Parazoarcus communis: one gene and its partner. The protein of the gene in region 1 binds, or shares a complex with, the protein of each later gene. Links are inferred from orthologs where the notes say so. Each region holds a gene or a part of one and is shown on either strand. Other genes may lie near its edges.

Region 1 (5,632 bases):
GACCCTGTTCAACCGGCTGACCCGCACGCGTGATGCGCTGGTGGCCGATCAGCCCGGCCTCACCCGCGATCGCCACTACGGCATCGGGCGCGTCGGCGATCGTGACTACCTCGTCGTGGATACGGCCGGTTTCGACCCGGTCGCCAAGGACGGCATCATGCACGAGATGGCACGGCAGGCCGAGCAGGCAATCGCCGAGGCCGACGTGCTCCTGTTTCTGGTGGACGGTCGCGCAGGGCGTACGCCTCACGACGAGCAGATCGCGGCGCGCCTGCGCCGCTCCGGGCGTCCGGTGCACCTCGTGGTCAACAAGGCCGAAGGGCTGGAGCGTTCGCTCGCGTCGGCTGATTTTCACGCGCTCGGCTTCGGTGCGCCCTTGCCGGTGTCCGCGGCCCATGGCGATGGCATCAAGCAGCTCATCGACCTCGTGCTCGCGCCCTTTCCGCTCGACGATGAGCCTCAGTCGAGCGAGGACAGTGGACCGGCGGTCGCCATCGTCGGCCGCCCCAATGTCGGCAAATCCACGCTGGTCAATACGCTGATCGGTGAAGAGCGTGTGATCGCGTTCGACCTGCCCGGTACCACACGTGATGCCATCTCGATCCCGTTCGAACGCGGTGGCAAGAACTACACCCTGATCGATACCGCAGGTCTGCGCCGCCGTGGCCGCGTGTTCGAGGCGGTGGAAAAGTTCTCGGTGATCAAGACCTTGCAGGCCATCCAGGAGGCGAACGTCGCCGTGCTGGTGCTGGATGCATCGCTGGATATCTCGGATCAGGACGCGCATATCGCCGGCTTCGTGCTGGAAGCCGGACGTGCCCTCGTGGTTGCGATCAACAAGTGGGACGCAGTCGACGATTATCAGCGCGACCAGCTCAAGCAGGAGATCACGCGCAAGCTGGGCTTCCTGTCGTTCGCCCGGTTCCACCAGATCTCTGCGCTCAGGTCCGATGGCGTGGGCGCGCTGCTGAAGTCGGTCGATGCGGCCTATGCCGCGGCGATGTCCAACCTGTCCACGCCGCAGCTGACCAGAATCATGCAGGCTGCAATTGCCAAGCAGGCGCCGCCGCGACATGGTACTTCGCGGCCCAAGTTGCGCTATGCCCACCAGGGCGGCATGAACCCGCCGATCATCGTGATCCACGGAAATTCGCTGGAGAATCTGCCGACGTCCTATGTGCGCTACCTTGAGCGCGCCTTCATGGAGGCATTCAAGCTGCAGGGTACCCCCTTGCGTATCCAGTTCCGTACTGCGCACAATCCGTATGCGACCAAGGCCTGATTGGCGAAATCCTTGTATCCACACGTGGATTTGGTCGCATACTGTCATGTGGCGGTGCAGCAATAAATCCTATACATTCTTATAAACACAAAATAACGAGGTTCCACAATGAGTAATAAAGGGCAACTTCTACAAGACCCGTTCCTGAACACCCTGCGCCGTGAGCATGTCCCGGTTTCGATCTATCTCGTGAACGGCATCAAGCTGCAGGGCCAGATCGAATCCTTCGACCAGTACGTTGTCCTGCTCAAGAATACCGTCACGCAGATGGTCTACAAGCACGCCATCTCCACCGTCGTACCTGCCCGTCCGGTGACCATTCAGCAGCAGGAGCCGGGCGAGGGCGCCAACTGATTTCCCTTTTGTTTTTGCTGAAGGGCCTGAAACTGTCCGCAGGGGTTGCGCAAGATGTTTGAGCGCCCCGGCAGCGGCGAACGGGCCGTTCTCGTTCAACTCGACCTGCGCCAGGGGGCGTTTGACGAGCGACTGTCCGAGCTGAAGCTGCTGGCCATGAGTGCCGGCGCCAGCGTGGAGGCGGTCGTGACCGGTCGCCGTGCGGCACCGGATCCGGCGCTGTTTGCCGGGCGCGGCAAGGTCGAGGAGATCGCCGAGGCGCTGCGCGCGAACGAGGCGGATCTCGTCATCTTCAATCACGCCCTGTCGCCTGGTCAGCAAAGAAACCTCGAGCGTGTGCTGCAGCATCGCGTCGTCGATCGCACTGCGCTGATCCTCGACATATTTGCCATGCGTGCGCGCAGTCACGAAGGCAAGCTGCAGGTCGAGCTCGCGCAACTCAGCCACCTTGCGACCCGTCTGGTGCGAGGCTGGACCCACCTTGAGCGGCAGAAGGGCGGTATCGGATTGCGCGGACCGGGGGAGACTCAGCTCGAAACCGACCGTCGCCTGCTCGGCACCCGCGTGAAAATGCTCAAGCTGCGCCTGAAGCAGATCGAGAAGCAGCGCCGCACCCGTCGTCGTGCGCGCGATCGCAGGGATGTGCTGTCGGTGTCCCTGGTGGGGTACACGAACGCGGGAAAATCCACGCTTTTCAATGCATTGACCAAGGCCGGCGGCTATGCCGCAGACCAGCTTTTTGCCACGCTCGACACCACTTCGCGCAGACTTTTTGTCGGTACGGGGAACGTCGTGCTGTCGGATACGGTCGGATTCATCCGTGACCTGCCGCATGCGCTTGTTGCTGCGTTCAAGGCAACGCTCGAGGAAACGGCCCAGGCAGATCTTCTGCTTCATGTGGTCGATTCGGCGAGCGAAGACCGTGACGCACAGATTGCGGCAGTAAACGACGTGCTGTCGGAGATCGGCGCTGCTGAAGTGCCGCAGATTCTGGTGTGGAACAAGATCGACCTGACCCACGCCGGGGCGGCAGTCGAGCGGGATGACTGTGATAGAATCAGGCGTTTTTTTTTGAGCGCGAGAACCGGCGAAGGGCTGGATCTGATTCGCGCTGCGCTGGCCGAGGCCGCGCAAGAGGCAGTTGCACCCGAACTAGAACAGCAAGCTGACTCCGTCAATAACTTTCCATTGCAACAGTGATAACAGGCATTCTCATGTCACTCAACGATCCACGCTGGGGTAACCGCGGAAACGACGGTGATCGCGGCGAAGGCAATCGCGGCGGTAACCAGGGACCTCCTGATCTAGAGGAAGTCTGGCGCGATTTCAATCAACGTCTTTCCGGCATGTTCGGCGGCAAACGCAACGGGCGCAATAATGGCTCGGGCGGTGGCGGCGACGGCGGCGGTGATGGCCCTCAGCTCCCAAGTTTTTCATTCAAGCAGTTCGGTGGCGGCATCGGTGCCTTGTTGGCGCTGGTCGTGGTCGTATGGCTTGCGAGCGGCTTCTACACTGTCGATGCCAACCAGCGCGGCGTGGTCCTGCGTCTGGGCAAGTTCACGGAAACCACCGAGCCTGGACTGCGCTGGCGTTTGCCGGCACCGATCGAGACTCACGAGATCGTCGACTTGACGGGTGTGCGTACGGTGGAAGTCGGTTATCGCGGCTCTGAACGTAACAAGGCACTGCGCGAAGCACTGATGCTGACCGATGACGAAAACATCATCAGCATTCAGTTCGCGGTCCAGTACGTGCTCAAGAGTCCCGAGAACTACGTCTTCAATAACCGGTTCCCGGACGAGGCCGTTGCGCAGGTCGCGGAAACCGGCATGCGCGAGATCGTCGGCAAGAGCCGCATGGACTTCGTGCTGTACGAGGGACGTGAAGAGATCGCTGCGACGGCCCAGGAACTGATGCAGGGCATTCTCGATCGCTACGAGACCGGCATTCAGATCAGCCGTGTGACGATGCAGAACGCCCAGCCGCCCGAGCAGGTTCAGGCTTCGTTCGACGATGCCGTCAAGGCCGGTCAGGACCGCGAGCGGCAGAAGAACGAAGGTGAGGCCTACGCCAACGACGTGATTCCGCGTGCCCGTGGTACTGCTTCGCGCTTGCTTGAAGAGGCGGATGCCTACCGCGAGCGTGTGATCGCAAATGCCGAGGGTGAGGCGAGTCGCTTTGATCAGGTGTTTACCGAGTTCAAGCGTGCGCCCGAAGTGACGCGTGAGCGCATGTACCTCGAAACGATGCAGCAGGTGCTGGCCAGTACCAGCAAGGTCATGATCGATGCCAAGGGCAACGGGAACATGCTGTTCCTGCCGCTGGACAAGATCATGCAGCAGGCAGGCAATGCCGTGCCTGCTGTTGTGAATGACCCGCAGGTGACCCTGCCTGCAGCAACCAATGCACCGGCCGGCAGCCTGGACCCGCGTAGTCGCGACCTGCTGCGCAGCCGTGAGCGGGGAGAGCGTTGATGCGTGACAAGATGTCTCTGATTGGCGGCGTGCTGCTGTTTGTGGCAGCCGTTGCCTCGATGTCGCTCTTTACGGTCGATCAGCGTCAGTTCGCGATCGTTTTTCAGCTTGGTGAAGTGAAGGACGTCATCAGCGAGCCTGGCCTGAACGTGAAGTTGCCGCTGATCCAGAACGTGCGTTACTTCGACAAGCGCATCCTGACCATGGATACGCCCGAGCCCGAGCGTTTCATTACGTCCGAGAAGAAGAACGTGCTGGTCGATCACTTCGTGAAGTGGCGCATCATCGATCCGCGGCTCTATTACGAGTCGGTGGCGGGCGACGAAGCACGTGCCCGCATTCGACTGACACAGACCGTCAATGCCGGCCTGCGTGAAGAGTTCGGTAAGCGCACGGTGCACGACGTGGTGTCCGGTGCGCGTGACCAGATCATGGAAGACATGCGGGCCAAGGCTGACCAGGATGCGCGCAAGATCGGCGCCCAGATCATCGACGTGCGTCTGAAGCGGGTCGATCTGCCGTCGGAAGTGTCTGAGTCGGTGTATCGCCGGATGGAAGCGGAGCGGAAGCGGGTCGCCAACGAACTGCGTTCGCAGGGTGCAGCCGAAGCCGAGAAGATCCGTGCAGATGCAGACCGTCAGCGTGAGGTGATCATCGCCGAAGCCTATCGTGATGCACAGCGAACCAAGGGTGCGGGTGACGCCAAGGCGACGGCCATCTATGCCGAAGCCTTTGGTCAGAGTCCGGAGTTCTACTCCTTCTACCGCAGTCTGGAGGCCTACCGCGCCAGCTTCTCGGGCAAGGATGACGTGATGGTTGTCGATCCGAGTTCGGATTTCTTCAAGTTCATGAAGAACTCCAAGGGGACCGGGCGGAACTGATCTCCAATGGGTGCTACCCTGCTGACGGCCTTCGCGCTGATGTTGATCATCGAAGGCATCGTCCCTTTCGTCGCGCCAGCTACCTGGCGCGAAACCTTTTTACGTCTCGCCCGCATGGCTGACGGTCAGATCCGCTTTTTCGGTCTGTCGTCGATGCTGGCGGGGCTGATCCTGTTGTACGTCTTTGGTTGAGCCTTTCATGCGCTGGGTATTGCCCGATCACATACAGGACGCTTTGCCGTCCGAAGCCGACAAGCTAGAGGGCCTGCGCCGCAAGCTGCTCGACGCTTTCCGCGTGCGCGGTTACCAGCAGGTCATGCCGCCGCTGCTTGAGTATCTCGATTCGCTTACCACCGGCGCCGGTCGTGACCTGCGTCTGCGAACCTATCAACTGGTCGATCAATTGTCGGGCAGAACGATGGGGGTGCGTGCGGACATGACGCCTCAGGTTACGCGTATCGACTCCCATCTGCTCAATCGCCAGGGGGTGACGCGCCTGTGTTACTGCGGCAGCGTGCTGCACACCTTGCCGTCGACGCTGACCGCGACCCGCGAGCCGCTGCAGCTCGGCGCCGAGCTATACGGTCACGCCGGAATCGAAGCCGACATCGAGGTGTTGCGCCTGCTGGCCGAGGTGATGC
Region 2 (9,751 bases), 1.0 Mb from region 1 along the record:
TTCGCGCATCAGCACTTCCAGAATTCTGAAACCGATTGGTGACAACTTCAGGATCGCACCATGGCGCATCGCCTTTTGCTGTTTCAAATCCAGCTCCAGGTCATGAACAGCCAGTTTGCTGACCTGACCACTTCTCCGTTTGGACAAGACCTGTGCACGCACGATGAGCTCTTCCATGGCAAAGGGCTTCACCAGATAGTCATCCGCACCGACCGAGAAACCGGTCAGTTTGTCGTCAAGCGTGTCCTTCGCCGTAAGCATCAGTATCGGCACATCAATACCTTGAGCACGCAGTTGCTCACACACCTGAAGACCGCTCATCCTGGGGAGATTCAGATCCAGGATCACCGCATCGTAGACGTTCTGCTTGATGAGGTTGAACCCTGCCAGTCCGTTGGCCGCGTGATCACATTCGATCCCCTCCAGTGAGAGGTAGTCGATGATCGCGGTCGCCAGATCGAGATCGTCCTCGACAAGCAGAAGTTGTATGTGCTCTGACCCCATTGATTCCTCGAGTAACGCGTGCAGCGGGCGTGCGCCCACCAAGGCCTCAATCCTACCAAGCCCTGGGGTTAACACAGGGTTACGGCGCGGCTCCTTAATCCTGTCGGCGCTGTTCGATCTTCCCTGCTGCCGTTAACCCGGGCTTAACCCCGCCATTGATATTCTCGGTCGCAACATCAATGCAACGGGTGAAGCAGTCATGAAGCACGCAACAAGCCTTGAGCTGGATCGAAATGCCCGTCCCCTTGAAAGCGTGTCATTTCGTCTGACTGAAAAGCAGAAGCTGATCCTAACCTATTCGGTCATGCTGGTCGCACCCTGGGTAATTGCCAGCGCCCAGGGCGTCGAGTTTCACGATATCTATCGTTATGTACTCAGCGCGCTCAACGTAATCGCCATGATGGCCTTCTTCATTCAGTTTCCCCTGGCTGGAAGACTTCGCAATCTGTCGTGGTTCTCCAACATTGACTGGAGCATCTCTACTCACAAGACGATCGGAAAATGGCTGGGGATCTTTTTCTTTCTCCATCCCCTCCTGATTGTTGCGCCGAAAGCGCTGTTGTCTGCCGACGATCTGATGACCAGCGCAACATCGATGATTACCTCACCCAACACGCTGACCGGTGTCATCGCCTGGGTGGCCATGGCCGTATGGGTATTGATGGCCGTCTTCAAGAACCGACTCAATATCCGTTACGAAACCTGGCGTCTGCTGCATGTGTGCGGATTCATTGCGATTGCCACGCTGGCGGCATTTCACATTACGTCTGTCGGGAGCCACGGTCAGTATGAACAGGAGTTCAATCTGGTGTGGTGGGGCCTGTACGCAGCTTCAATGACGCTGGTGCTCTACAACTACCTGATCAAGCCGCGACTCATCCGCTCACAACCTTTTGCAGTCCGGGAAATAACAAAGGTCAGTGACTGCGACTGGAAACTGACGATTCAGTCTGAATCGCAGTCGAAGGTCAGCTTCGAAGCCGGGCAGTTTGTGTGGATCAACACCTCGCATACGCCATTCAATCTGGAACAGCATCCGTTCTCGATTGCGGGTGGCGAGATGGAGACGGGAACACTCTCTTTCATCATTCGTGAGCTTGGCGACTACACCAGCAGCCTGAACACCCTGCACCCGGGCCAGACGGTGTATGTGGATGGTCCCTACGGAGCCATGAGCGTGGATCAAAGCAACGTATCGTCCGGGATCACGCTGATCGCAGGCGGCGCCGGTATCGCCCCCCTGTTGGGCCTGTTGCGCGAATTCGCGAAAAGAAATGAAACGCGCCCTGTGCGACTGATTTACGGCAACCAGAGTCTCGAGCGCATGGTGGCGATCCCTGAGCTTCAAGCGCTCACCTCAACGATGCGCAACTTCTCGCTGAAGCTGATCTGCAACCAGCTACCCGAGAACATGGAAGAAGCCAGGCTCGATATCCGGCAAGGCGTGATCGACGAATCCGCAATCCGCGCCGCGATCGATCCGGGCAAGCACGCTGACTGGACAGTGTATCTGTGCGGCCCCGAGGGAATGATTGCCGCCAATGTGAAGCAGCTCAGGGCGATCGGCGTGCCATCAAACAACATTCACTTTGAACAGCTGGCGTTCTAGAGGGAGAAACGTATGCCTATCCATCAAATCTCCGGCTGCATCGGATGCGAAGCCTGTGTCAAGAGTTGCCCAACGGACGTTATTCGGATGAACAGGCAGACGAACAAGGCTGAAATTCTCTATCCGGAAGACTGCCAGATCTGCCACCTGTGCAGGCTTTACTGCCCCGTAGGCGCAATCAAGATCACACCCGAAAAATCCATTCCGGTCATGGTTTCCTGGAGGTAATGATGAGCACGCTATCTTTGTCGCGTCGGCAGTTCATGGGTATAGCCGGTGGCCTGGCGGGCGCCGTGGCGCTTGCGAGTCTGGATTTCGATGCCCCTGCTCAGATCAACACCCCCAGGATCGACGCTGGAGATTTCAAGCACGAACAACGTGAAGTCGACGTGCTTGTGATCGGCGGAGGCATGGCGGGTCTGTTTGCTGCCGTCAAAGCCCACGACGCCGGAGCAAAAGTGTTGATGGTCTCGAAAGGACGTGTGGGCAGCTCGGGCCTGACACCGTTTGCCAAAGGCATCTTCAGCTACGACAAGAAGAATGCGAAGGTGAGTATTGACGACTTTGTTGCCCGAGTCTCGGAATCGGCGATACAGACCAACAACCCGGTATTTACCCGTCAGCTTGCCGAGCACTCCTATGACCGGGTGCAGGAATTGAAATCGTGGGGATTCTTCGATTCTCCGATATACCACGAGAGCTTCATGCGGCCGATCAACGAACGCCGGATTGCCGTCGATGAGCGAATCATGATTACCCATCTGCTGAAAGAAGATGGGCGGATCGTCGGTGCATCCGGGTTCATGCTGGATGAAGAGCGAATCATTCACTACCTGGCGAAATCCGTCGTTCTGTGCACCGGCTCAGGCGGGTTCAAACCTAACGGCTTCCCGGTTTCCGACCTTACCCATGACGGCACCATCATGGCCTATAAGGCGGGCGCCAAGGTAACCGGCAAGGAATGGAATGACGGCCATCCGGGTTCTGCAAAGAACTCCGGCTCCAGTTACGACAACTGGCATGGGCAAGTCGAAGAAAAGCCTTCAACAACTGAAGTGACGGTCAACCACCACTTGGGCGTAGACCTCAACTATCAGGCCTATACGCAGGGTGGGCCCGTCGTGATGGGACCACCCGGGCCCGGTCAGGATGAGAGCCCGCCTGCTGAAAATGGCGGCCCCTATGTTCCCGAGGCGTTTCGTCACACCGAGCCACCTCCCCCTCCCCAACAGGGCGGGCTGAGGGGGCTGTTTGCCGGACCGCCGAACGCAGGCCCTCCGGGGATGGGGGGCGAACAGGTGGGCGGATCCAGCGCCGGCATGGCGATCCATAAATCGGAAGGACTTGTGCCCGTCAATGAGCAGGGGCTTTCAACACTTCCGGGCCTCTACGCAGCGGGCGATGCCCTCGGCTCTTACATGTCAGGCGGTATCTACACCCAGATTGGCGGCTCCTTGGCGGGCTCTGCAGTACAAGGCGCGATTGCGGGCGAAGCCGCGGCCAGGGAAAGCCTGAAACTGAAGGGCAATGTCACGGTATCAAGCGCGCAAATCGAGAAAGTGACCACCGAGATTCTGGCACCGCTCAAGCGCGAGCGTGGATACAGCCCTGCCTGGGTAACCCAAGTATTGCAGGGCGTCATGATCCCCAACTTCGTCCTCTACATCAAAAAGGAAAGAATGATGCTGGGCGCGCTGGCTTACGTCGAAGAGCTGCGCGAACACCATGTGCCGATGCTGCTGGCGGACGATCTCCATGCACTCCGCCTCGCGCACGAAACGGAAAACATGATCATTACTGCAGAGATGAAGCTTAAAGCCTCGCTCATGCGCAAAGAGAGCCGCTGCAGTCACTACCGCCTCGACTGCCCGGATATCGACTACGAGAACTGGCAGGCATGGATCAACATCTGGCAGGACGACAAGGGGCAGATGCAACTGGAGAAGCAGCCATTTGACATGTGGCCAGACTTCGTCAGTGCGTAGTCATTCGAAGCTAATGGTGGCCAGCCTCAGCATTTTCGAATTGGCGGAAACTTGAGAGGACGGCCTCCAGGAACAGGTTGAACCTGGTTTTTATTGCCAACAGGCAAATTTGGAGCGCTAACATGAACAAGAAACTCACGACTGCTGCCGGCTGCCCGGTGGTGGATAACCAGAACGTAATGACCGCAGGACCGCGCGGCCCGCAGTTGCTCCAGGATGTCTGGTTCCTGGAAAAGCTGGCGCACTTCGACCGCGAGGTCATTCCTGAGCGCCGCATGCATGCAAAGGGATCAGGGGCTTTCGGCACCTTTACCGTCACCAACGATATTACCCGGTACACCCGCGCCAGAATCTTCAGCCAGATCGGCAAGCAGACACCCCTGTTCTCCCGCATGTCCACGGTGGCTGGCGAGCGCGGCGCAGCCGATGCCGAACGGGATATTCGCGGCTTTGCGATCAAGTTCTACACCGAAGAAGGTAATTGGGACCTGGTCGGCAACAACACCCCGGTTTTCTTCCTCCGCGACCCGCTGAAATTCCCGGATCTCAATCACGCAGTCAAGCGCGACCCGCGCACCAACCTGCGCAGCGCATCCAACAACTGGGACTTCTGGACCTCCTTGCCCGAGGCCCTGCATCAGGTCACCGTAGTGATGTCCGATCGCGGCATTCCGGCCAGCTACCGTCACATGCACGGATTCGGTTCGCACACCTTCAGCCTCATCAACGCGCAGAACGAGCGATTCTGGGTCAAGTTCCACTGGCGTACCCAGCAGGGGATCAGGAATCTGACCGATGGCGAGGCCGAAGCCGCTGTCGGCAAATGCCGCGAAACGCACCAGCGCGACCTGTACGAGGCCATCGAGCGCGGCGACTTCCCGAAGTGGACGCTCTGCATCCAGGTCATGCCCGAGGCGGATGCCGAGAAAGTGCCCTACCATCCCTTCGACCTCACCAAGGTCTGGCCGCACAAGGACTATCCGCTGATTGAGGTGGGCGTCATCGAGTTCAACCGCAACCCGGAGAACTACTTCGCCGATGTCGAGCAAGCGGCTTTCAATCCGGCCAACGTAGTCCCTGGCATCGGCTTCTCGCCCGACAGAATGCTGCAAGGCCGCCTGTTTTCCTATGGCGACACCCAGCGATATCGCCTCGGGGTCAACCACGGACACATTCCGGTTAACGCCGCCCGGTGCCCGGCGCACAGCTATCATCGCGACGGTCTGATGCGCACCGATGGCAACTATGGTTCGACGCTGGGCTATGAACCGAACAGCTACAATGAGTGGCAGGAACAACCGGATTTCCGTGAGCCGCCGCTGGCAATCAACGGCGCAGCCGACCACTGGAATTTCCGCGAGGACGATGACGACTATTTCAGCCAGCCGCGCGCCCTCTTCCGCTTGATGACACCGGACGAGCAACAGCGTCTGTTCGAGAACACCGCCCGCGCCATGGGCGATGCGCCAGATGAAATCAAGCGTCGCCACATTACGAACTGCACCAAGTGCGATCCCGCCTATGGCGCCGGTGTTGCCAAAGCACTGGGCATGATGACCTGAACCAGGATTGAAGATGGACCGAAGCCAGACGATCGTACTGAACGGGCTTGCATCAAGGCCTTCATGGTTTGTGCTGCTGCGCACGCATGCGCAGCAGCACAAACTGGTGGCAACTGGCCTGGCGCTTTCCCTGCTCGGTGTGATCGTCCTGCTCGGGCAGAGCATTGCTCAAGTGATTTCCGGCAATGCAGCACCCGGCTTGCGGCTTGCGCTCTACGGCGGAGCGGCGGGTTTCGCGACCACAGCGCTGGGCGCCCTCCCCGCCTTGCTGATGCGGAGCCTGCCGCAGCGTGTCGAAGACAGCATGCTGGGCCTGGCGGCGGGGATGATGCTCGCCGCCAGCGCATTTTCCTTGCTATTGCCCGGACTTGAAGCCGGTGAATCGCTCTTGGGCAATCGGGGTACAGGTGCGGCAGTCGTCGTCTTCGGGATGGCGCTCGGGGTCTTGCTGATGCTGGGTCTGGATGAGTTTACGCCGCACGAGCATGACAAGACCGGGCCTTGCGGGCCGGGTTATGAGATCTGCGGTCGAGTCTGGCTGTTCGTCTTTGCCATCGCCCTGCACAACCTGCCTGAAGGCATGGCAATCGGCGTCAGCTTTTCTCAAGGGGACATGGGCGTAGGCTTGCCGCTCACCACGGCAATCGCCTTGCAGGACATTCCCGAAGGACTCGCCGTTGCACTTGCCCTGCGTACCGCAGGCGTTAAACCTGTCTATTCGGTACTGATTGCTGCGGCCAGTGGCTTGCTCGAGCCGGTGGGTGCGTTGCTTGGCGTGGGCCTGGCCGGTGGCTTGGCACTGGCGTATCCGATCGGCCTGGGACTGGCGGCAGGAGCCATGATCTTTGTGGTCTCACACGAAGTCATCCCCGAGACACATCGCAATGGCCACCAGACGAGCGCCACCCTCGGCCTGATGGCCGGCTTTGCCTTGATGATGGTGCTCGACACCACCCTGGGCTGAGCCTGTTCAAAGAAGCAGCGAGGCTGTTGATTCCCGGTGGGCCGCCGCTGCTGCCGGGTCGAGCAGTCGCCAAACCTCTGGCGCTGGCAGAGTGCCTCGTAATTGCGGTGACTTCACCTGCATGAACGGTATCGTCGATGCACACGAATCGCCGATGTCGCACCTGGCTGACCCGGCAGCTACCTTGCCCTCCGCAACGCATCGCTCCCGGTGCCAACTCGTCGGCGCGTTTCTCTTGAGCCCGGCAAACCCGTACATACCGAATGGGTGAAGACAGCCGCAACGCGGCGTCCAAGGCCGACTGTCGCAGCCACGACGACCCCAACCTCCATATCACCGACGCCAGCATGCTCTCATGGAGCGGCGGCGCCGAATCGCCATCGCTGACCATCCACGCGCCGACCCGCAGCCCCCCCCTGCCGTGATCGTGTGCTGACCTGGTTTGCACGTGCTCAGGTCCGGCATCGACTGGGCTGCAAACGCGGGGCGGGTGCGCCCGAGGACCAAGCCGAATGCCTCAGTTCTGCCCTGCCATTCTTGGCAGCGCCATCTGCCATAGTGGCGCAATTTGTAGAGCCCGCAGATCTCAGTGGCGGCGGACAAGTCTTAAATTATTGATTTTTATCACCTCATTAAGCATCGGTTCATTGGCATGTTTCTTGTTAAAGAAGGGAAAGTCGGCCTGCCGGACATTCCCCCGCAGGCGCTACATTCGGGAAAGCAAGCACATGGACATGATTGGTCTATCTCCAGATTGGTTTGAGCCCTGTTTGGGTAGTGGTTGGATCGTTGGCTTAATTGGCAGGAATGGCTTGCGTGGATAAGCAGCTTGCAACGCTGGAGGATTCGGCCCTTGGTCATCGCCCCGACCGTTGCCGTTCTCTGCGCGCATATCAGCGCGGCGCTACCTCGACTGCACACGGGTGCGCAGGACACAGGTCAGGAGGCAAGAACCGGATATGCACTTCACCCAGATCCATCCTGACCCGACGCACCAACCAGCCGACATGCACCCTGGCGCTTCTGACAGCCGTGCGCGACGTATCTCAAGCGTGCTGACCACCCAAGGCCCGAATACATGACAAGTCCATTCAGAATCACCATTATCGGTGCCGGTTTTGGCGCGCTTTCGAGCGTTCGCGAAATCCGCAAGCGCGACCGCGAGGCAGAAATCACCCTGATCGCCCCCAGAGCCGAGTTGCACTACCTGCCCGGCATCATCTGGATCCCCAGTGGCCTGCGAACACGCGAGCAGCTGATCGTGCCACTGGATAGTTTTTTCCAGCGCATGAACGTTCGCCACGTGGCGGCCGAGGTGACCGGCTTGCGTAATGGCGGGCGTCTGGTGGACACCACCGTTGGTGAAATCCCGAACGACGCACTCGTGATCGCTAGCGGCGGGCGTTTCATCAAGAAGCTACCCGGGATCGAACACGCCATCACCCCCTGTGAGGGCATTGCGGCCGCGGAGAAGATTCGTGATCGTTTGCAGGCGCTGCAGGAAGGAACCATTGCCGTAGGCTTCGCCGGCAACCCGAACGAGCCCACTGCGGTGCGCGGTGGCCCGATGTTCGAATTTCTGTTCGGCATTGACGAACAACTCCGGCGCGAACGCCGGCGGGACAAATTCGAACTGGTGTTCTTCAACCCATCCAGTGAGCCAGGCAACCGGCTTGGCCCGAAGGCGGTCAAGCAGCTGCTCGCCGAGATGAAGCGGCGCGATATCCGCACCCACTTGGGCCACAAGATGAAGGGGTTCGAGGCCAACCGCGTGCTGACTGAAGGTGGTTCGTTCCCCGCCGATCTCATCCTGTTCATGCCCGGCATGACCGGAAACGCGTGGTTCGATCAGACCGAACTGGCACGCTCTCCGGGCGGCCTGTTGCAAGCGGATGCGCAGTGTCGGGTCGCCGGGACCGAGCATGTGTATGTTGTCGGCGACTCTGGCAGCTTCCCCGGACCGGACTGGATGCCCAAGCAGGCCCACATGGCCGACCTGCAGGCCGCAGCCGCGGCAGAAAATCTGCTGACAGGTTTGCACGGCGGTACGCCCAGCGCCACCTTCAAGATTGAGCTGATCTGCATCATCGATGCGATAGACCACGGCACGCTGGTGTTTCGTAATGCTCAGCGCCAGATCATCCTGCCGCCGACGCGCCTGTTTCACTGGATCAAAAGGCTCTTCGAAAGCACCTACCTGAAGAAATACCGATGACTGCACTTCAAAGCACACTCACCCCCTACGAAGCCCTTGGTGGCGCGCCCGCCTTGCACCGCTTGGTGACCCGCTTCTATGAGCTCATGGACACGCTCCCCGAAGCCTATGCAGTACGCAAGATTCACCCGGAAAGCCTCGCTGGCAGCACCCAAAGTCTGTTCGAATTCCTGTCGGGCTGGTTCGGCGGCCCCGCCCTATACATCGCCAAAAAAGGCCACCCTCGTTTGCGCATGCGCCACGCGCCCTATGTAGTGGACCAGCGCATGCGCGACGAGTGGATGCTCTGCATGACGGAAGCACTTACCGAGCAGGTGGCCGACCCCGAAATGCGCGACGGTCTGATCCATGTCTTCGCCCAAATGGCGGATCACCTCATCAACACCGATGGTGGCAGCGGATGCGCAGCTGGCACCGCACACCGGACAACTCATGTTGCGTAAGCAGCGCGCCGCCGCAGACTCGCAAGGGGCGCGTCTCTGCGCCTGCGGAAACGCCAACACCAACGCCAACGCCAACGCCAACGCCAACGCCAACGCCTCAGTCAGAAGACCACAATGATGAACTTCAAGCACCTCCTTATCGCGTGCGCACTGACCTTGCCCCTGGCCTCATGGGCCGAGCCGCTGGCGGTCGGTCAAGCGATGCCCCCGCTGGTCGTCAAGGATCAGCACGACCAGCCCTGGAGCATCGCCGCAGAGACCCGATTGATACTGTTCGCCGCAGGACGCACGGCTTCGAACATCGCAATGGAGGTCCTCGGCCAACAGCCCAAAGGTTTCCTGGCCACCCGCCATGCCGTCTACCTGGCCGATATGAGCAGGATGCCTGGCCTCATCACCCGCACTTTCGCACTGCCGTCACTGCGTGAGCAGCCGTTCACGGTAGGCGTGGTGCTGGATGAAGCGCTGT

Evidence for each region.
Region 2: the proteins of hfq (region 1) and CEW87_RS15475 are in contact, whole or in part, in a crystal structure (PDB 3VU3), measured with the Escherichia coli proteins. The link is inferred for Parazoarcus communis from one-to-one orthologs.

Annotation. Positions count from the first base shown.
Region 1 is NZ_CP022188.1:2,372,360-2,377,991, forward strand. Bases 97-3,013 are described here. They hold hfq (RNA chaperone Hfq), read left to right. Parts: upstream 97-1,390; coding sequence 1,391-1,636; downstream 1,637-3,013. Other genes in these bases: der (ribosome biogenesis GTPase Der), read left to right, coding at 97-1,282; hflX (ribosome rescue GTPase HflX), read left to right, coding at 1,691-2,836; hflK (FtsH protease activity modulator HflK), read left to right, coding at 2,851-3,013. Also shown: more of der, read left to right, coding at 1-96; more of hflK, read left to right, coding at 3,014-4,110; protease modulator HflC, read left to right, coding at 4,110-4,991; CEW87_RS10850 (DUF2065 domain-containing protein), read left to right, coding at 4,998-5,183; CEW87_RS10855 (ATP phosphoribosyltransferase regulatory subunit), read left to right, coding at 5,191-5,632. UniProt on the Escherichia coli protein: RNA chaperone that binds small regulatory RNA (sRNAs) and mRNAs to facilitate mRNA translational regulation in response to envelope stress, environmental stress and changes in metabolite concentrations.
Region 2 is NZ_CP022188.1:3,370,240-3,379,990, reverse strand. The notes cover bases 3,562-6,440. They hold CEW87_RS15475 (catalase), read left to right. Parts: upstream 3,562-4,220; coding sequence 4,221-5,660; downstream 5,661-6,440. Other genes in these bases: CEW87_RS15470 (ZIP family metal transporter), read left to right, coding at 5,674-6,440; CEW87_RS15480 (FAD-binding protein), read left to right, coding at 3,562-4,098. Also shown: CEW87_RS15495 (response regulator transcription factor), read right to left, coding at 1-543; CEW87_RS15490 (ferric reductase-like transmembrane domain-containing protein), read left to right, coding at 704-2,113; CEW87_RS23050 (4Fe-4S dicluster domain-containing protein), read left to right, coding at 2,126-2,341; more of CEW87_RS15480, read left to right, coding at 2,344-3,561; more of CEW87_RS15470, read left to right, coding at 6,441-6,624; CEW87_RS15465 (hypothetical protein), read left to right, coding at 6,888-7,049; CEW87_RS15460 (NAD(P)/FAD-dependent oxidoreductase), read left to right, coding at 7,703-8,839; CEW87_RS15455 (group II truncated hemoglobin), read left to right, coding at 8,836-9,282; CEW87_RS15450 (hypothetical protein), read left to right, coding at 9,397-9,751.